2 regions of the Streptococcus equi subsp. zooepidemicus genome follow, and region 1 is predicted to be linked to the other one. Evidence: predicted binding sites of a transcription regulator. Region 1 holds the regulator's gene; the other holds the start of a gene.
The links. The regulator NrdR, encoded in region 1, represses ribonucleotide reductase genes. The targets are predictions, from matches to a motif close to ACACNATATATNGTGT.
Positions count from the first base shown of each region.

Region 1 (11,113 bases):
TTATTTAATACAACAACGTCGCATTATAACCTTAAGCTAGAAACCTTTCCGAGCAATCTTGTGGCCAAATGCTTTGGCTTCAAGCCAAGTGAGTTTTTACAGGTTCCTGAGGCTGAAAAAGAGGTTCCAAAGGTAGACTTTACAGTCTAATGCGGCTAATCAAGGTCAGAAGAGGACATCAATGCTTTATCAACAAATTTCACAAAATAAACGACGAACAGTTATCCTGCTTTTTGCCTTTTTTGTCTTACTGGTAGTGATTGGCGCTGCTGCTGGTTATTTACTGGCTGACAGCTATCAGCTGGGGGCTGCCTTTGCTCTGATTATTGGTACTATTTATGCCTTTAGCATGATTTTTCAGTCAACCAGCCTGGTTATGGGAATGAATAAGGCTAAGGAAATCACAGTAAACGATGCTCCTGATTTCTTTCACATTGTTGAGGATATGGCTTTGGTTGCTCAGATTCCAATGCCAAGAGTATTTATCATTGATGATCCTTCATTGAATGCCTTTGCCACAGGCTCCAGCCCTCAAAATGCAGCTGTTGCCGCAACCACTGGTCTACTAAAGGTGATGAATCGTGAGGAGCTAGAAGCCGTTATTGGGCATGAGGTCAGCCATATTCGTAATTATGATATTCGGATATCCACCATTGCAGTTGCCTTAGCTAGTGCTGTCACACTGATTTCCAGCATTGGTGGGCGCATGATGTGGTATGGCGGTGGTAGGAGACGTGATAACGATCGTAGCGATAATGGCTTTGGTGCTATTATGTTGATTTTCTCAATTTTGTCACTCATCTTAGCTCCTCTTGCGGCCTCTCTGGTTCAATTAGCTATTTCTCGCCAAAGAGAGTATCTGGCAGATGCCAGCTCTGTTGAGTTAACCAGAAACCCAGAGGGCATGATTAGGGCTCTGCAAAAGCTAAGCAATTCACAGCCTATGACCCATCCAGTAGATGATGCTAGCGCAGCCTTATACATCAATGAGCCTAGAAAAAAAGAAAAGCTTAGCGCTTTATTTAGTACCCATCCGCCAATTGAAGATAGAATTGAACGCTTGAAGCATATGTGAGAGCTTGAGGCTGGCTCAGCTCTCATTTTTGTTAGTCATAATGTTCAGAAAACATCATTAATTAATTTTTTTGACCCTGATATTTTTTAAGACTTTTATAGGAATTTGGGCTATTTTCATAGGGTATTTATGGTTAAACATTTGATTGTTGGCTTGTCAATACTTATTTGTATCCAGACTTAATGTTAAAAAATGTTATGAATTTGTCATAAAGCTATTGACAAATTCTTGATATAATAGTAAAAATAGATTAGAGTTTTATTAGGAAGTGTTTTATTGGGAGAAAGCATGTTATCTGTTTCAGATATTAGAAAGCGGCCGGAAGGCATTCGCTTTGAGAGAGAGTACGATGTCAAGGAAGCGCTACTTATGCGTGATCCGCAAATTATAGATATTAAGGACGTCAGGGCTTCGGGGAGGGCTCAGTTTGATGACGGCTTGTATCTATTAGAATATCAGCTGGTCTATCAGATCACTCTGCCCTCGAGTCGTTCCATGACGCCTGTTGTCTTAGATGAGATGCAGACGGTTCAGGAGCTTTTTATCGAGGAAGCAGATGTGGCAGGCAAGCAGGAAATGGTTGATGAAAACCTTGTCTTGGTCTTGTCAGAGGGTCAGCTTGACCTTGAAGAGAGTATTATTGACAATATTTTGTTGGCGATTCCCTTGCAGGTGTTGACAGAGGCTGAAAAGGACTCACAAGCCTTGCCGACAGGGGAGGATTGGGCAATCTTAACTGAGGAGCAATACCAGGCCCAGCAGAAGGAAAAGGCAAAAAACAATAATCCTTTTGCAGGTTTACAGGGTCTTTTTGACGAGTAGAAAAAACATTAAAGATGTCTGTATTTTTTATTTGAAAAAAGAACGGTTGTCTGGTATACTTTATAAATATACGGCATATTAGTCATTTTGATGACTAAATAGCAATACTTGATTAATATAAAATGGATGAATCTTGTACATAGCTGATAAGGGGCTGTGATACAGGAAGTAAGGATTGGTGTAATGACAAAGAAAATTTTAATTATCGAAGATGAAAAGAATCTTGCAAGATTTGTTTCACTTGAGCTACAGCATGAGGGTTACGAGGTAACCGTTGAGGTTAATGGTCGTGAGGGCTTGGAGACAGCCCTAGAGAAGGACTTTGACTTAATCCTTCTTGATTTGATGCTTCCTGAGATGGACGGGTTTGAAGTGACACGTCGTTTGCAAACAGAAAAAACGACTTACATCATGATGATGACAGCGCGTGATTCTATTATGGACGTTGTAGCCGGCTTGGATCGTGGTGCTGATGATTACATCGTGAAGCCATTTGCCATTGAAGAATTGCTGGCACGTATTCGTGCTATCTTCCGTCGTCAGGACATTGAGTCAGAGAAAAAGACTCCTAGTCAAGGCGTTTACCGCGACTTAGTCTTAAACCCTCAAAACCGCTCTGTCAATCGCGGTGATGACGAGATTTCACTGACTAAGCGTGAATATGACCTGCTTAATATTTTGATGACAAACATGAATCGTGTCATGACTCGTGAGGAGCTCTTGTCTAACGTTTGGAAATATGACGAGGCTGTTGAGACCAATGTTGTTGATGTTTATATTCGTTACCTTCGTGGGAAGATAGATATCCCTGGGAAAGAATCTTACATTCAAACTGTTCGTGGAATGGGTTATGTGATTCGCGAGAAATAATTGATGGCAAAGCAGAAAAAATATAAGAAATCGTTACCAAAACGTTTATCGAATCTTTTTTTCGTTCTCTTCTTTTGCATTTTCTCTGCCTTTACCCTACTCGCTTATATTTCGACAAACTACTTTTTGTTGAAACGAGAAAAACAAACTATTTTTCAGGCTGTTAACATTGTTAGAGTTCGTCTTTCTGAGGTGGACTCTAATTTTACGTTAGAGAATTTAGCAGAGGTTCTCTATAAAAACGATAGAACGCATTTAAAGATTGATGACGCAAATGGTAGTCGTATTATCAGAAGTGAACGAGATATTACCAATACGCTCAATGCCAATGAGGATATCTACGTCTACAATGTTGATAAGCAAATGATCTTCACAACAGATGACGAAGAGGCCTCGCCAGGCTTAAACGGAACTATTGGTAAGGTAACCAAGGACCACATTGAGGAGCAATACAAGGGCTTTTCAATGACTCAGAAGGTCTACTCTAATAAGACAGGGAAGTTTGTAGGCTATGTTCAGGTTTTCCATGACTTGGAAAACTACTATATGATCAGAGCACGCCTTTTCTTTTGGCTTTTGGTGGTTGAGCTCTTTGGGGTTGGTCTGGCGTATTTCATTATCTTAATTGTCACACGCAATTTCTTGAAGCCTCTGAACAATCTTCATGATGTGATGCGGACAATTTCCAAAAATCCAGATAATCTAATGCTGCGCTCGGGTATTTCCTCGGGTGATGAAATTGAGGAATTGTCCGTTATCTTTGATAAAATGCTTGATAAGATTGAGACGCATACACGATTGCAATCGAGGTTTATCAGTGATGTTAGCCATGAGCTGCGCACGCCAGTTGCCATTATCAAGGGGCATATTGGATTATTGCAGCGCTGGGGCAAGGACGATAGTGCTATTTTAGATGAAAGCCTTACCGCAGCTGCGCATGAGGTCGACCGGATGGCTATCATGATCAATGACATGCTTGATATGATCCGAGTACAGGGATCCTTTGAGGGGCATCAAAACGATACAACTACCCTAGAGGGCTCTATTGAGACCGTTGTTGGTAATTTTAGGGTCCTGCGTGAGGATTTTGACTTTACCTGGTATTCTGAAAATCAAAGAACCTTAGCCAAGATTTATAAAAATCATTTTGAGCAGGCCCTGATGATTTTGATTGATAATGCGGTCAAATATTCTAGAAAAGAAAAGAAAATCGTTATAGAATTATCAGTCAATGCTAGTAAGGAGGCTGTGGTTAAGGTCAAGGACAGAGGTGAGGGGATCTCAGAAGAGGACATTAAGCATATTTTTGAGCGCTTCTACCGCACCGATAGGTCCAGAAATCGAACCAGCACCCAAGCAGGCCTTGGAATTGGCTTATCCATTTTAAAGCAAATTGTTGATGGCTACCATTTACATATGGAGGTTGAGAGTGAGCTAAATAAAGGTTCTGTCTTTATTTTGCGGATTCCCTTAGCTGATCATCAAGGCTTATAGCTCATACCTGCCTGAGTATCTAGTAGATGCTCAGGCTTTTGACTGCTCTGGTGTGTGGCTTGATGATGAGGTGCTTATCAGAGAAGGAGAGGTCTTGGAGGCAAACCTGAGTGCTTGTCTATTCTTTTGTTATCCCTAAAATTATGGTAAAATAGGGTATTAGATTAACGATAGAATTGGGGTGTTTGCGTGCGTTGTCCGAAATGTAACTATAATAAGTCAAGTGTTGTTGATAGTAGACAGGCAGAAGATGGCAATACGATTCGTCGCCGCAGAGAATGCGAAAGCTGTCACACGCGCTTTACAACCTTTGAGCGCTTAGAAGAGCTTCCATTACTAGTGATCAAAAAGGACGGGACTAGGGAGCAGTTTTCAAGAGATAAAATCTTAAATGGCGTTGTTCAAAGTGCCCAAAAGCGTCCGGTGTCAAGTACTGACATTGAAAATCTCATTTCTCGCATTGAGCAGAAGGTTCGTACAGCCTATGAAAATGAGGTGTCAAGCACTGTTATTGGCAATCTGGTGATGGAGGAATTAGCAGAGCTTGATGAGATTACCTATGTCCGTTTTGCTAGTGTCTATAAAAGCTTTAAGGATTTAGACGAAATTGAAGAGCTCCTACAGCAGATTACTAATCGTGTTAGAGGAAAAAAGAAGAGCAGTGTAGATGATGAAGCCTATTGATACCTTTTCTTATATTAAGCATAATCAGGTTCAATACGATTCAAGCAGCCTGATTCAGCTGTATTTTCCTATTATTGGAAATGACGCAGTGGCAGTTTATCAGTATTTGGTTCACTTTTTTGACGATGGCTCAGGAGCCCACAAATTTAGTGATATTTTAAACCATCTGCAGTTTGGAATGAGGCGCTTAGAGGAAGCCTTGGTTATGCTGACAGCTATTGATTTGCTGGTTTTGTATCAGCTGCCAGAGGCTTATCTGATTAAGCTGCATCAGCCCTTGGGCAGGGAAGCCTTTTTAAATAACCCAATTTATCGTAGGCTTTTAGAGCAAAAGATTGGAGATGTAGCGGTTTTGGACCTGCAAATGGTGATTCCCAACCAGGCTAGAAATATCTCAAAGACCTTTTCAGATGTTTTTGGAATAGACTCTCAGGAGCTCAAGCAGCCTCAGCCATCAAAGATAAATTTTGATTTAGACAGCTTTCAGCAGCTAATGCGGCGTGACGGCCTTAGGTTTGAGAATCATCAAAAGGACGTTATCAGTCTTTATAGTATTTCTGAGCAATACCACCTAACTTGGTTTGATACCTATCAGCTGGCTAAGGCAACAGCAGTCGGCGGCAGTATTCGCCCAGAGCGCATGCTGGTCAAGAAGCAGCAAGAGGGTCTTCAAAATAATACAGAGACTTTCTCACCGGCTGAGCAGGTTATTCTTAGAGAGTCTAAGCAGGACACCCCACTTGTCTTTTTGGAGAAGATCAAAAAAGCTAGGCGAGCCAGAGTCACAAAGGACGAAAAGGATCTGTTGCTTACTCTAGCTCGCATGAATTTCTTAGACGAGGTCATCAATATTATGGTATTATATACCTTCAATAAGACCAAGTCAGCTAATCTTCACAAGACTTATCTGATGAAAATGGCAAATGATTTTGCTTACCAGCAGATTTTGACAGCAGAGGCTGCTATTATCAAGACACGCGCCTTTGGTGAGCGTAAGCAGCAGGCAAAGTCACAGCAGTCCAATGTGCCTAAGTGGAGCAATCCGGATTATCAAGAAAAAACAAGTCAGGAAGAGCAGGCAAAGCTAGAGCAGTTTAAGCAGGCTGCCTTAAAAAGGCTGGAGAACCTAGGAAAGAGTGGTGACTAGATGGAAAAGATCGGGAAAATGGTAGAGCATTTGGGACAGGCTAGTCGTGTAGCTAGTGCTGAGCTGATTGAGGCTATACTTGCTGATCAGGAGGTGGCTGAGTTTATCAAGGCTCACCAGCTATCTCAGGCAGAAATAAAGCTGAGTTTATCAAAGTTCAACCAGTTTTTAGTTGAGCGCCGGAAATACCAGACAGGTGATGAGACCTATATTGCTAAGGGCTATCAGCCCATTTTGGTCATGAACGAGGGCTATGCAGACGTGTCTTACCTAGAGACAAGAGAGCTTGTTGAAGCCCAAAGGCAGGCAGCTATTGCAGATCGGATTCATTTGGTTAGTCTGCCAAGATCTTATCGTAGGGTTTCTTTGTCAGCTGTTGATGTTAACAATGCCAGTCGTATGCAGGTGTTTTCAGAGCTTTTGGATTTTGTTGAGCAGTATCCAGCGGCAGAGCAAAAGGGTCTCTACCTTTATGGCGATATGGGGGTCGGGAAATCCTATCTGATGGCTGCTATGGCACATGAATTGTCTGAAAAAAAGGGTGTATCAACAACTCTTCTTCATTTTCCTAGCTTTACGATTGATGTTAAAAATGCCATTTCAAATGGCTCTGTCAAAGAAGAGATTGATGCCATCAAGCATGTCCCTGTTTTAATTTTAGATGATATTGGTGCAGAGCAGGCGACCTCATGGGTGCGTGATGAGGTGCTACAGGTTATTTTGCAGCATCGTATGCTAGAGGATTTGCCAACCTTTTTCACCTCTAATTACAGCTTTGCAGATTTGGAGAGAAAATGGGCAAAGATCAAAGGAAATGATGAGACCTGGCAGGCCAAGCGTGTTATGGAGCGTGTGCGTTATTTAGCGCGTGAATGCCATTTAGAAGGAGTTAATCGCCGCCAGGGCTAGCTCAAGTGATGGATAATGAGATAAAGAAAAGGAGAATCATGGTTTTACCTACAGTTGCCATTGTTGGACGTCCTAATGTTGGAAAGTCCACATTATTTAACCGAATTGCAGGAGAGCGTATTTCTATAGTTGAAGACGTCGAAGGGGTTACTCGCGATCGTATTTACACGACTGGTGAATGGCTTAACCGCCAATTTTCATTGATTGACACAGGTGGTATTGATGACGTTGATGCTCCCTTTATGGAGCAAATCAAGCATCAGGCTCATATTGCGATGGACGAGGCAGATGTTATTGTCTTTGTGGTTTCTGGTAAAGAGGGCGTTACTGATGCAGACGAATATGTCTCTAAGCTCTTGTATCGTACCAACAAGCCAGTGATTTTGGTTGTCAACAAGGTGGACAATCCAGAGATGCGAAACGATATTTATGATTTTTATTCTCTTGGCTTAGGAGATCCCTTCCCGGTATCATCAGTTCATGGTATTGGTACGGGTGATGTTTTAGATGCTATCATTGATAACCTGCCGATAGAAGAGCCAGTAGAAAACGACGATGTGATTCGTTTTAGCCTAATTGGACGTCCAAATGTTGGAAAATCAAGCCTGATTAATGCGATCCTAGGAGAAGAGCGTGTTATTGCTAGTCCAGTTGCTGGTACGACTCGTGATGCAATTGATACAAGCTTTACCGATGAATCTGGTCAAGCCTATACCATGATTGATACCGCAGGAATGCGTAAGTCCGGTAAGGTCTATGAAAATACCGAAAAATACTCAGTAATGCGTGCCATGCGTGCCATTGACCGATCAGATATTGTGTTAATGGTTATTAATGCCGAGGAGGGCATTCGTGACTATGATAAGCGGATTGCAGGCTTTGCGCATGAGGCAGGTAAGGGCATGATTATCGTTGTTAACAAGTGGGATACCATTGAAAAGGATAATCATACAGTAGCTAGGTGGGAGGCTGATATTCGCGATCAATTTCAATTTCTGACCTATGCACCAATTATCTTTGTTTCTGCTGTTACAAAGCAGCGTTTAAACAGGCTTCCTCAGTTGATTAAGCGTATCAGTGATAGTCAAAGCCAGCGGATCTCATCAGCTGTTTTAAACGATGTGATCATGGACGCTATTGCGATCAACCCAACCCCGACGGATAAGGGACGGCGTCTAAAGATTTTCTATGCTACACAGGTTTCTGTGAAGCCGCCAACCTTTGTTGTTTTTGTGAATGAAGAAGAGCTTATGCACTTCTCCTATCTGCGCTTTCTAGAAAACCAGATTCGTGCTGCTTTCACCTTTGAAGGAACACCAATCAAGCTGATTGCGCGCAATCGTAAATAGGCCCTCTTATTGCTCTTTTTAGCGTTGAAAGCAGCGAGCGCTGTTGATGTGCGGTGTCTAGACCTTGTGCGCTAAGGCTTTTGACTGATAAGCCTTACCAGAAATGAGAGGCTGCTATCCAATAGAGCTTACCAGCAAGCAAGGCATGCCAAGCATTAATATAACCTGATAATCATTAGCCCTAGGCTAGTGATTTTTTAGTGCCTTAGGCCTATCAGAACAGCTATATACAGCTATTCAAATATGTTTTAATAGCCTTTAAGAGAGATTTTTGCAGGAAATCTAAGCTGAAGTTTGTTATAATAAAAGGATAAGCAAAAAGGTGGGAGCAGATATGGCTAGATTAATTCCGGGGCGGATTCGCAATCAAGGCATCGAGCTTTATGAGCAGGGCTTGGTGAAAATCATAGATGACAGGACTGATCTTATTTGGGCAGAGGTGGATACTTATCAGGTTCAATACGGTATCAATGATGAGGATATTAGGTGTCAGTGTGATTATTTTGAGCGAAAGCAGTATTGCCAGCACATTGCTGCTCTAGAATATTTTCTGAAAAATAATCAGAAGGGCAAGTCGCTCTCAGAGCAGCTTAACAGCCAGCTGGAAAGTAAGGAGGAGACTAAAAAATTGACCTCCTTTGGCAGTCTTTTTTTGGACAGTTTGCAAATGAATGAGGACGACACGACCAAATATAGGCTTTTAGCCTTTGGTGCCAAAAGCCCCTTTTCGTCTGATTACTGGTGGAGCCTTAAGATAAATCGCTTGCCCGGCGAGAAGGCTTATGTTATCCGAGATATTAAGGCTTTTATCCATTTGGTCAAAATCGAAGGCTATTACCAGATTGGAAAGAATTATTTTGAGTCTCTTTCCATATTGCAGTTTGATCAGGCTAGCCAGGATTTGATTCGTTTTCTTTGTCGCTTATCAACGCATTCAGATAAGCTAGATTACGAATGGCTATTTCCTAACCATGCTCGTCATCTTCGGTTACCAGCAGGCTTTTTTGAGGAGGGCATTGACCTGCTGACAGGGCTTTATGAGTTTTCATTTGAGACCTCCTCTCACACCTATTCTCATCTTTATGTTCGACCCCTGGAGGCAGAGGCTGGTCTCTTTCAATTTACAGTTGATGTTCATCGCAGCTCTATTGAGCTTCACATTAAGGAAAAAAATATAGAGTATTTTTTCAATAATGAATACCTGCTATACATGAACACCTTTTATCACCTAAGCCTGAAGCAGCAAAAAATGGTTCAAGCTATTCGTAGCCTCCCTATTGAGGCTGATTTGGCTAAGCACATTCATTTTGATCTTGATGATCAGGCTAAGCTGGCAGCTAGCTTGTTGGAATTTCGAGAGCTTGGTCAGGTGAAGGCTCCTAAAAGCTTTGATATTAGAGATTTCCAAGTGACTTTTGTCTTTGATATTACTGAAAAAGGCGAGTTGACCTCTCAGCTGATTTTTGACTATGGGAGCATTCAGATCAGTGATAAGGCGAGCTTAGATCAGCTCCCCTTTGCTAGCCATTATAAAAAAGAAAACCGTATTTATCGTGCCTTGAAGCGCTTTGGTCTCTCTCCGCAGTTTTTTGCTAAAAAAGCCTTGACTGATCCCAAGGACTGGTATCGCTTTTTTACAGAGGCTGTTCCTTATTTTGAAAGTCTAGGTAGGGTTCAGCTCTCCTCTAAGCTTCAAGAGCAGCGCCTGCTGGAAAGCCCTCAGCTTACGGTCAAACGTGAGGGTGGTCTTTTAGATATTTCCTTTGATTTTTCAACGGTTTGTCAGGCTGATATTGAAAAGGCCTTAGCCACTTTATTTAGTGACAGCTCTTATTTTGTCAATCAGTCAGGCAAGCTGGTCGTTTTTGATGAAGAGACACAAAAAATCAGTCGTAGCTTACAGGAGCTAAGAGCTAAGCAGCTGGCAAATGGTCACCTTCAGCTAGAAGGAATAGCTGCCACCCAGCTGTCTCATCTGTTTTCGGATCTGTCTTCTGTCCATTTTTCTGAGGAGCTAGAGACCCTAATCAAGGATCTGCAGCACCCGGATCGCTTTGAGCTGGGAGAGCTAGTCGTTAAGGCCAAGGTGAGAGATTATCAGCTGCAGGGCATCAAATGGCTATCTGTGCTTGATAAGTATGGCTTTGGTGGTATTTTGGCAGATGATATGGGCTTGGGCAAGACGCTGCAAATCATTGCCTTTTTATCAAGCAGGCTAACCAAGACCTCCAAGGTGCTTATCTTGGCACCCTCTAGCTTGATTTACAATTGGTTAGATGAGTTTAGTAAATTTGCCCCTCAGATAGATGTTGCTGTATCCTATGGACTAAAGCCAGCACGAGATGCTCTTATTCGAGAAGGACATCAGGTGACGATTACCAGCTATTCCTCCTTTAGACAGGATTTGGAGACCTATCAGGCAAGTGATTATGATTATTTAATCTTAGATGAGGCACAGATGATTAAAAATGCTCAGACCAAAATCGCTCAAAGCCTGCGTGCCTTTGACGTAAAGAACTGCTTTGCCTTATCCGGTACGCCGATTGAAAATAAGCTACTTGAAATCTGGTCCATTTTTCAAATTGTTCTGCCGGGCCTGCTACCGTCTAAAAAAGCCTTTTTGAAAATGGAAGCTAAAGATGTTTCTCGCTATATTAAGCCCTTTGTCATGCGACGTAAAAAAGAGGAGGTCTTACCAGAGCTACCAGAATTAATCGAGATGAGCTATTACAATGAAATGTCTGATGGTCAAAAAGCGATTTA
Region 1 is NZ_CP065054.1:1,797,359-1,808,471, reverse strand. It holds gene I2432_RS08585 (LemA family protein) at 1-150, shown strand, start outside; gene htpX (zinc metalloprotease HtpX) at 182-1,075, shown strand; gene I2432_RS08575 (YceD family protein) at 1,364-1,897, shown strand; gene covR (two-component system response regulator CovR/CsrR) at 2,081-2,767, shown strand; gene I2432_RS08565 (HAMP domain-containing sensor histidine kinase) at 2,771-4,261, shown strand; gene nrdR (transcriptional regulator NrdR) at 4,451-4,945, shown strand; gene I2432_RS08555 (replication initiation and membrane attachment family protein) at 4,929-6,092, shown strand; gene dnaI (primosomal protein DnaI) at 6,093-7,001, shown strand; gene der (ribosome biogenesis GTPase Der) at 7,040-8,350, shown strand; gene I2432_RS08540 (pilus expression-regulating Snf2 family helicase) at 8,685-11,113, shown strand, end outside.

Region 2 (11,113 bases), 930 kb from region 1:
CTTTGGTATCAATCAATGGTGTGATGTCAGCATTGTCCTCTGGCATACCGATAAGTAATTTCTCAACTAAGCCCTTAATCTCTGCTACCAGCTGGTCTGCAACGCTTTCCATAACAAGCACACGCTTAACTGCTGTACAGCGTTGACCTGAGTAGCCAAAGGCACCTGCAACAATGTTTTTAGCAGCTAAGGCAATATCGGCATCTTCTAGGACAATGGCTGAGTCCTTACCACCAAGCTCAAGCATAATTGGACGCATGCCGGCTAATTTACCAATCCGCTCTCCGATTGGCGTTGAACCTGTAAAGTTGATAAAATTGACAGCCTCATGCTCAACAATGTAATCACCAATAACTGAGCCGCGTCCAGTGATGGTATTAAAGACTCCAGCAGGAAGACCTGCTTCTGCAAATGCCTCTGCTAAAAGCAAGCCAGAAATAGAGCCCTGTGTCGGCGGCTTAAGAGCCACGACATTTCCTGCAATAAGGGCTGGAGCAATCTTTGAGCCTGCCAGGTTAATCGGGTAATTGAAGGGTGAAATCGCAAGCACAAGTCCCACTGGCTCACGACGTACGATCGCAATCTTTTTCTTGCTAGCGGCTTCAAAGCTGCCACCCTCAAGGACCTCGCCTTCCATACGAAGCCCTTCTTCTGCTGCATAGTTAATAATTTCTGCTGTACGAATAACCTCACTAATAGCAGCCTTATAACCCTTTGCGACCTCTTTTGAGAGAACAGCACCAATCTTCTCAGCATCACGCACCAAAATATCAGCAGCCTTGTGCAAATAAGCAGCACGCTCAACATAAGAAAGCGCTCTCCAATCTGCAAGAGCAGCGCGAGCTGACGCATAAACCTGATCAACCTCTTCACGAGACATAGCTGGTACACTACCTAACTCCTCGCCGGTTGCTGGTGCATAGATCTTGATCTCATTTTCAGAGAGCTTCCACTCACCATTCACTAAATTTTTATATTGTTTAGCCAAACTTTTTTCTCCTTTTATAATGGTACTATTATTCTATCACTTTTTTAGCATATTTCAACAATTCGCTACAGGAAGAGTCTGAAAATTCTGATAAAACTTGAAACATCAAACTACTTTATAAAGCAAGCTTTCATCTGGATCTGATTAGTCATTTTTCTAGTAAAAAAGAGCCGGACAAAACCAGCTCCTCGTTATTTCTATTTAAGCTTCTGTAATATACTCTTTGGCAAGCTCAAGAACCTCTTCAGCAGTTGAGCATTCTGTCAGTGCACGATGAGCATACTCTGCCATTTTCGCTGAATCAAGCTTTTTCATCAGGCTACGTGTGCGAAGCACAGATGTTGCTGACATTGAAAATTCATCAAGCCCCATACCAACAAGAAGCGGCACAGCCTGTTGGTCACCTGCCATTTCACCACACATACCAGCCCACTTACCTTCAGCATGAGCTGCTTTGATAACATTGTTAATCAAACGAAGGATTGATGGGTTATATGGCTGGTAAAGGTATGACACTTGCTCGTTCATGCGGTCTGCTGCCATTGTGTACTGGATAAGGTCATTTGTACCAATTGAGAAGAAGTCAACCTCCTTGGCAAATTGGTCAGCAAGCATTGCTGCTGCTGGGATCTCAATCATGATACCAACCTGAATATCGTCTGCAACCGCAACACCCTCAGCCAGCAAGCTAGCCTTTTCTTCTTCAAATACGGCTTTAGCAGCACGAAATTCCTTTAGAAGGGCAACCATCGGGAACATGATACGCAATTGACCATGCACAGAAGCACGCAGCAAAGCACGAATTTGTGTGCGGAACATAGCATTACCTGTTTCAGAGATTGAAATACGTAAGGCACGAAAACCAAGGAATGGGTTCATTTCCTTTGGTAAATCAAAGTAAGGAAGCTCCTTATCCCCACCGATATCCATTGTACGAACAACAACAGGCTTGCCGTTCATTCCTTCAAGAACAGCCTTGTAGGCTTCATATTGCTCATCTTCAGTTGGGAAATCTTGAGAATCCATATAAAGAAACTCAGTACGGTAAAGACCTACCGCCTCAGCACCATTATCGTTGACACCTTCAACGTCCTTAGGGGTACCGATGTTTGCTGCTAATTCAAAGTGCTTGCCATCTGCTGTGACAGTTTGTGCGTCCTTAAGCAGAGCCCACTCAGCCTTTTGCTTCGCATAAGCCTCTCCAGCTTCCTTGAAAGCAAGAATCTGCTCCTCACTTGGGTCAATAATAACCTCACCAGTGATACCGTTAACAGCAATAAGGTCACCATCTTTGACACGCTTAGTAATATCATTTGTACCAAGCACAGCCGCAATCTCAAGTGTACGGGCCATGATAGCCGAATGACTCGTACGTCCGCCAATGTTTGTTACAAATGCTTTTACAAATTGTTTGTTAAGCTGTGCAGTATCTGAAGGAGTCAAATCATGTGCAATAACAATTGCTTCTTCATCAATTGTAGCTGGATTTGGAAGCTTAACACCTAATAAATGAGCCAAGACGCGCTTAGCAACATCTCGAATATCAGCTGCACGCTCTTGCATATAAGGATTGTCTTCCATGCCTTCAAAGATTGTGATGAACATATCAGTCACTTCTTTTAGACCTGTTTCAGCATTCGTTTGCTTCGCACGAATAGTCTCTTTAATTTGGCTGATCATCTCTGGATCAGCAAGAACCATCAAATGGGCATCAAAAACTGCTGCCGCTTCTTCGCCTAAGCTTTCTACTGCTTTTTCTCGGATAACAGAAAGCTCGTCTTGTGAAGCTTGTAATGCAACATCAAGGCGAGCTTCTTCTGCATTTGTATCCTCGACTGTGATAGTCTCAAATGACAAATCCGGCTGAACTAGCAGATATGCTTTGGCAACAGCAACACCGTCAGAGGCTGCGATTCCTTTAAGCATTTCTGTCATAGTCTTATGCCAATCCTTCTTTAGTCATAGTTTCTTCGATTGCTGCAATAGCGTCATCTGCATCAGCGCCTTCTGCTGTGATTGTTACGTCAGCACCTTGACCAACACCAAGGCTCATAACACCCATGATTGATTTAAGATTTACTGCTTTACCTTTGTAGTCAAGTGTAATATCTGAAGCAAATTTGCTTGCTGTTTGAACTAGCAAGGTAGCTGGGCGTGCATGAATACCTGTTTCTGCAACAATGTGAAAGTCTTTTGAAGCCATAATATGGTTCTCCTTTTGAATTGTGTATTTTCGAGCTATCACATGATAACCCTTACAATAAGTGATTATAGCACAATGCTTTTTTATTTTCAAGGTTAAATGTTCTAACAAGAAAAAATCATGAAACAGTTTTCTTGTATTTTCATTTGTTGTCAATATTTCTTACATGATGATTTTCATAATGTCAAATGAACCTTCCAACCTGATTAGTATGCATTTAAGAACTATAAGCCTCTTGTAGCAATTATCAGTGATAAGAGAGGATGACACAATATTTAGAAATATTCTCACACACAACCACAATATCTTGTGCTATTCCGAAATAAATCGTTTGCTTTTTAGGAACATTTTTTATATCCTATTAGAGTCATTTGATTTTTCCTAAAATTGAGTGAAAGACTATATAGTTGGAAGGACGAGCAATGATTACAGTATACTCAAAGCACAATTGCATGCAGTGCAAAATGACTAAGAAATTTTTAGAACAGCATGGAGCTGCTTTCCAAGAGATTAATATTGATGAGCATCCAGAAAAAGTGGATTATGTTAAGAGCCTTGGCTTTACTGCTGCTCCTGTTATTGAGACAGACCAGGTAGTATTCTCAGGGTTTCAGCCAGCAAAACTAAAAGATATTATTTAACTAGACAAGGAACAATTGATATGAGTCTCAAAGATCTTGGCGATATTTCTTATTTTCGCCTCAACAATGAAATTAACCGTCCTGTTGATGGTAGCATTCCGCTTCACAAAGACAAAGAAGCTTTGGAGGCTTTTTTTGCTGAAAATGTTATTCCTAACACCATGTCATTTTCTTCTATCAACGAAAAGATTGCCTATCTTGTAGACAATGACTATATTGAATCAGCCTTTATCCAAAACTATTCTCCTGAATTTATTAGCCACCTAGCCAAGAGCATTGAGGCAGAGGGCTTTCGCTTTAAATCATTTATGGCAGCCTATAAATTCTACCAGCAGTACGCCCTAAAAACCAACGATGGCAATTTCTACCTAGAGAGCATAGAGGATCGCGTCCTGTTCAATGCCCTTTACTTTGCTGATGGCGATGAAGCATTAGCTAAGGACTTAGCCATTGAAATGATTAATCAGCGTTACCAGCCTGCTACTCCTTCTTTTTTAAATGCTGGACGAAGCCGCCGCGGTGAGCTGGTTTCTTGCTTTCTCCTTCAGGTGACAGATGACATGAATGCCATTGGCCGCTCTATTAATTCTGCCTTGCAATTATCCCGCATTGGGGGTGGTGTTGGCATTAGCCTATCCAACCTTCGTGAGGCTGGCGCTCCAATCAAGGGCTATGCCGGAGCTGCTTCTGGTGTTGTGCCTGTGATGAAGCTGTTTGAGGATAGCTTTTCTTATTCGAATCAGCTAGGCCAACGCCAGGGGGCTGGTGTGGTGTATTTAAGTGTCTTTCACCCTGATATTATCGCTTTTTTGTCAACCAAAAAAGAAAATGCTGATGAAAAGGTGCGGGTCAAGACATTGTCACTTGGTATTACTGTACCAGACAAATTCTATGAGCTTGCCCGTCACAATGATGACATGTACCTTTTTAGCCCTTATAGCGTTGAAAAAGAATACGGCCTACCATTTAACTACATTGACATTACTAGCATGTATGACGAATTGGTTGCCAATCCCAATATCACCAAAACGAAAATCAAGGCACGTGATTTAGAGACGGAGATTTCCAAGCTCCAGCAGGAATCTGGCTATCCATATGTTATCAACATCGACACTGCCAACAGGTCAAACCCTATTGACGGTAAAATCATCATGAGCAACCTATGCTCAGAAATTCTACAGGTTCAAACGCCTAGTCTCATTAATGATGCGCAGGAGTTCGTCAAAATGGGAACTGATATTTCCTGCAATCTGGGATCAACTAATATCTTAAACATGATGACGTCACCTGACTTTGGTCGTTCCATCAAAGCTATGACACGTGCCCTGACTTTTGTCACTGACTCCTCTAATATCGAAGCAGTCCCAACCGTTAAAAATGGTAACAGTCAAGCACATACCTTTGGCCTTGGGGCTATGGGGCTTCATTCCTATTTGGCTCAGCACCATATCGAATATGGCAGTCCAGAATCTATCGAATTTACTGATATTTACTTTATGCTGATGAATTACTGGACGCTTGTCGAATCCAATCAGATCGCTCGCGAGCGGCAGACAACCTTTGTTGGCTTTGAAAAATCAACGTATGCTAGCGGCACTTATTTTGACCAATACATCACAGGAGAATGTGTGCCAAAATCAGAGCTGGTTAAAAGTCTTTTCAAGGATCACTTTATTCCGCAAGCAGCAGATTGGAAAGCACTGCGTCAATCGGTTATGGCTGATGGGCTTTATCATCAAAACCGTCTGGCAGTTGCTCCTAATGGATCCATTTCCTATATCAACGACTGCTCTGCTTCGATTCACCCGATTACTCAGCGGATCGAGGAACGTCAGGAAAAGAAAATTGGTAAGATTTATTACCCAGCCAACGGCCTATCTACAGATACCATTCCTTACTACACATCTGCCTATGATATGGATATGAGAAAGGTGATTGATGTCTATGCAGCTGCTACAAAGCATGTTGATCAAGGGCTATCGTTAACACTCTTTTTGCGCAGCGAATTGCCAAAGGAGCTCTACGAATGGAAAACAGAAAGCAAGCAAACCACTCGTGACTTATCGATTTTGAGACATTACGCCTTTAACAAAGGGATAAAATCAATCTATTATATCCGAACCTTTACCGATGACGGTGAGGAAGTCGGAGCTAATCAGTGTGAAAGCTGCGTCATCTAACCAAGTGAGTTGCAGTAAGGTGAACCAGTCCTTGATGTCAGTATCCAGCTGATGTTGGTGCACCTGTCCTAAGGATAGACCAGCACAGCAAAATAGCTGGCGCTAAAGCCAGCACTCAAGGCTCTCCTCCTAGCACTACCTAACCCTATATTACAATCTATCGGAGAAACCCATGACCACATACTATGAAGCAATCAACTGGAATGAAATCGAAGATGTCATTGACAAGTCAACCTGGGAAAAGCTGACGGAGCAATTCTGGCTTGATACACGTATTCCACTGTCAAATGACCTTGATGACTGGCGCAAATTATCTGCTGTTGAAAAGGATTTAGTAGGTAAGGTCTTTGGCGGGCTAACCCTTCTTGATACGATGCAGTCTGAGTCAGGAGTCGAAGCCATCCGCAAGGACGTGCGCACCCCGCATGAAGAGGCAGTTCTTAACAATATCCAATTTATGGAGTCTGTCCATGCTAAATCCTACTCATCAATCTTTTCGACCCTAAACACCAAAAAAGAAATTGAAGACATTTTTGAGTGGACCAACAACAACCTATTTCTTCAAAATAAGGCTAAGATCATCAACGACATTTATGAAAATGGCAGTGCCCTTCAAAAGAAGGTAGCCTCAACTTATCTCGAAACCTTTCTCTTTTATTCTGGCTTTTTTACACCACTCTATTATCTGGGCAACAATAAGCTGGCTAATGTCGCTGAAATTATTAAGCTCATCATTCGTGATGAGTCCGTTCATGGCACTTATATCGGCTACAAGTTTCAGCTGGGCTTTAATGAACTATCAGACAGTGAGCAAGAAAGCCTTCGTGACTGGATGTATGACCTGCTGTACCAGCTATATGAAAATGAAGAGCAATACACTAAGACCCTCTATGATGAGGTTGGCTGGACCGAGGAAGTGATGACCTTCCTACGCTACAATGCTAACAAAGCCTTGATGAACCTTGGTCAGGACCCTCTATTTCCAGACACTGCCAATGATGTCAACCCAATCGTTATGAATGGCATTTCAACTGGCACGTCAAACCACGATTTCTTCTCTCAGGTTGGTAACGGCTACCTTCTTGGCACCGTTGAAGCTATGACTGATGACGATTACAATTATGGACTATAGTCCAGCTTCTCATGAAGATTGGATTTGTCTATATTTTGGAGCCTGAGTAGTCTCAGGTTCTTTTTATCTGCTATAATAAAAGATATGATGACTCGATTGATTACTTTCTTAACATGGACGCTCCGGCTAGTGGTAGCTGGTGTGATTGCTGGTGTGGTGGCTTACGTGCTCACTCAAGCCATTCATTTCATACAGGCTCTTAGCTTTGGCTACCAATCTGGCTCCTTTAGCACCATGATTGCAACGGTAGCTCCAGAAAGGCGCTTTTTATCTCTATTGTTGGCTGGAGCTATTGCTGGTCTCGGTTGGCAGCTGCTTGCTAAAAAAGCCAAGCCTATTCAGCCTATCCAACAAACACTCAGTCAGCAAAAGGATTTCAGTCCTTGGTCCCAGTTTTGTCATGGCTGGCTGCAATTAATAACCGTCTCCATGGGAGCACCTGTCGGTCGTGAAGGTGCTTCACGTGAGGCTGCTGTGGCACTGACTGCCGCATTCAATAAGGCTATAAACGCCCCAGCAGCAGAGCAAGGATTGCTTTTAGCCTGTGCTTCAGGAGCTGCCCTTGGAGCTGTCTACCAGGCACCACTAGCTACAATTGTCTTTATCATGGAGGCTATTGTCAAAAAATGCTCAGTTAAACACATCTACGCAGCAGCTATAACTGCTTTCACTGCTGTTCAGAGTGTGCTTGTTCTAAGCGGACATCAGGACATACAGTATCTCATTCCCCCACAAGCCTGGCAACTGACAACAGTCCTTTGGGCTGTCTTTGCCAGTCCTATCTTAGCATTTCTAGCCTTTTGCTATCAGCAGCTGCTCAAAAATGTACCAAAGGCAAAGCCCAAGAGCCGATGGTTTATCCCTCGTGTCTTAGGGGCTTTTGGCTTTAGTGCTTGTTTAAGCCTTTATTTCCCAGAGATTTTAGGAAATGGCAAGGCTGGTCTTCTCCTGCTACTCCACCATGATGTCAGCCTATCTTATACCGCCTTTCTCTTACTAAGTAAGGCAGCTGCTGTCTATGCAGTGTTTGCCTCTGGAGCTAAAGGAGGCAAAATTGCTCCTTCTATGATGCTTGGAGGGGCTAGTGGCTTGCTATTAGCAAGCCTTAGCAATCAGCTAGGTTATCTCTCTGTACCACTTCCCTTGGCCATTGTCATTGGAGCGACCCTCTTTTTGGGAATCATTAATCAGATACCTCTTACTGCTCCTTTTTTTCTCATTGAAATTACCGGACAACCTCTCATTAGTCTGCTGCCACTTGCAATTGTAGGTTTGACAAGCTATCTCAGCCAACAGCTCTTTCAAAAAAGCCTCTTTTTCAACAAACACAAAAAGCTTTGATCGCCAGTAATGGCTTATCAAAGCTTTTTTGCTGTATAACAATTCTTGAGTAGGTAAAACCTTACGCCTTACCTATAAAAATCATGTGCTGATTTAAAGGACTTCACCAGAATATAGAGGTGAATACTAGCAGTAATAATTAGCCCAGTCAGCTCAACCCTTTGAAGAATCATAGATAAAAGTAATAATATCACGTAAATGCCTGGTAATATAAAGCCACTAAGGCCCATGACAACCTCAAAAGACATTTGATAATTAGCCTGCAATTCTGCCTCGTCCTGTTGTAAGATATTCTGCTTTAATTCCTTTAAGGTAGGCGCAAGCGTCATCTTGACCCCGCGAATCCGAGTATAAACCTTCAAAATATAAGCATGGAGAACACTAATAACCACAAGCATCATAGCCTCGTAAATAGGAAAAGTCAAACCAAGATAGCTAGCATTGTTAGCAATAGTCACCCTATATCCCAAAGAAAAAACGACTATATTCAAGACCATAGCCATAGCACTAAATCCTAAAGCATAGGCATGCTTAAGGTTAATGTAACGATACAGCTCCTCTGTTTCATCATCGCTTAGCTTGACATATCTAGCATATTCTTTGACAACTTGATAAATATCATAAATACTCAGTAGCATAAGCACGATAACAAGGGGTCTCATTGCCCACTTTATTCCAGTTATGATGTCTTCTTCTGATATTGGAAAGCCATTTTCTAATATGTTAAACCTAGCTAAACCAAAACCAACAAGGCCACCTACCACTAAGCCAACCCCTGATCCAAGCAGTAATGACTTAAGTATTCTCACCAACGTACTGTCCTTTTCCGTCATAAAAGCTTTCATCTCTCGTCCTCCACTAAGCTAAATACTTGTTCAATTGGTTCATTAAATACTTTAGCAATTTTCATTGCAATAATAATAGATGGTGTGTATTCATTTCGCTCAATGAGGCTAATGGTCTGCCTGGAAACACCTGCTAATGCTGCCATCTGCGTCTGATTAATGCCATCTCTAGCTCGTAGCTCCTTGAGCCGATTTCTCAACCTATAAGCCATGCTTCACTCCTAATAAATGTTGTCTCCTGATTGAACAGAAAGCACCAGTCATTTCCAGCAACAATCCATTGACACAATGGTATAAGCTTAAAATAGCTTTGTTATTGCTATCCTACTGATTGCTTTTTTCTTTCATGAGTCTAACCTCATTGTAACAGATCATTTACTTTTTGACAACAATATTTGTCAAAAATAGAAACATTGTCATATGATAAAAGAATGCAATCACCATCTATGAGCTTTCTTGTAACAATAAAAAACCAAGCTCCATCGAACTTAGCTTAACCTGTTGTCATCACTGTTGTAACAGAAAATAAGCACCTTAAAAACACTAGATGACTAACAATAAAACAATAGCTGCTAGTTCCATTCAACTCACTGATAACAAATATCCCGCATGGAAAAATCAGTTTATTGTTTCGCACGATCATTACTATTTCGTCTGTGATATAGCTACAGTCTATTGCTTGCTTCAATTTATTTATGTAAATCAATTGTTTATATGACTTAATTAAAAATAAAGATAATTTAGATAAAAATTATAGCTAACATAATTTTATTAATTTTAAGTTTTTTTAATTAAAAATGCTATACTTAACTCGTAAAGTGCAATAATTGATCCACTATAAAAGCTAAATTGGAAAGGTTTAGGTGTCATTATGAAATTATCTAAACATAAGACAAGCTTGTTTACTGTTGTTTTACTACTGCTTTCCTTTTCTATAACGACAACAAAGGTTGACGCTGCTAGAACACGAACGTATTCAAATGTCTCGCATGTAAGTACCCATTCTAAGAACACTATTTCTAGTAAGGTGCTTCCATTTACTGGTGATTATCAGTTACAATTGGGCGATTTAGATAATCTAAACCGAGCAACCTTTTCTCATATACAACTCCAAGATAAACATGAAACTAAAATTACTCGTTCAAAGATAAATTACGATCCAGTGGGTTGGCATAACTATAACTTCCCTTATGGTAATGGAACAAAATCATCATGGGTAATGAATCGCGGACACTTAGTTGGCTACCAATTCTGTGGATTAAATGATGAAGCAAGAAATTTAGTCACTATGACTGCTTGGTTAAATACTGGTGCTTATGCAGGAGCAAATGACAGCAATCCTGAAGGAATGTTATACTATGAAAATCGTTTAGATTCTTGGCTTGCACTACATCCCAATTTTTGGCTAGATTATAAGGTAACTCCTATATATAACGGAGACGAGTTACTTCCTCGAAAAGTCGAATTACAATATGTCGGAATTGACTCATCTGGTGAATTACTGACTATAAGATTAAATAGTAACAAGGAAAGCATTGATGGAGATGGTGTGACAACCGTCGTCTTAGAAAATTCTGCTCCTAACATTAATCTTGATTACCTAACTGGCACTGCGACTCCTAAAAATTAGAGTACAAAAAGGCTCTATAATTTCTGTAGTGGGTAAGTCCACTGCAGGGGTTATAGGGCTTTATGAGTATCAAAAAAGTCCCATATGACCTATAATGAAAAGCGACTAAACTATCATTTAGAAAGACTCATATGGAACAATCACATGTTATCA
Region 2 is NZ_CP065054.1:864,932-876,044, reverse strand. It holds gene I2432_RS04165 (NADP-dependent glyceraldehyde-3-phosphate dehydrogenase) at 1-988, opposite strand, end outside; gene ptsP (phosphoenolpyruvate--protein phosphotransferase) at 1,190-2,923, opposite strand; gene I2432_RS04155 (phosphocarrier protein HPr) at 2,928-3,191, opposite strand; gene nrdH (glutaredoxin-like protein NrdH) at 3,614-3,832, shown strand; gene nrdE (class 1b ribonucleoside-diphosphate reductase subunit alpha) at 3,853-6,012, shown strand; gene nrdF (class 1b ribonucleoside-diphosphate reductase subunit beta) at 6,185-7,144, shown strand; gene I2432_RS04135 (chloride channel protein) at 7,229-8,485, shown strand; gene I2432_RS04130 (DUF3169 family protein) at 8,554-9,330, opposite strand; gene I2432_RS04125 (helix-turn-helix transcriptional regulator) at 9,327-9,542, opposite strand; gene I2432_RS10515 (competence regulator inhibitor paratox) at 9,824-10,036, opposite strand; gene I2432_RS04120 (DNA/RNA non-specific endonuclease) at 10,202-10,960, shown strand; gene I2432_RS04115 (ISL3-like element ISSeq1 family transposase) at 11,092-11,113, shown strand, end outside.
Region 2: a site for NrdR is predicted at 3,489-3,504, ahead of nrdH (glutaredoxin-like protein NrdH). Genes of this name have one in related genera too.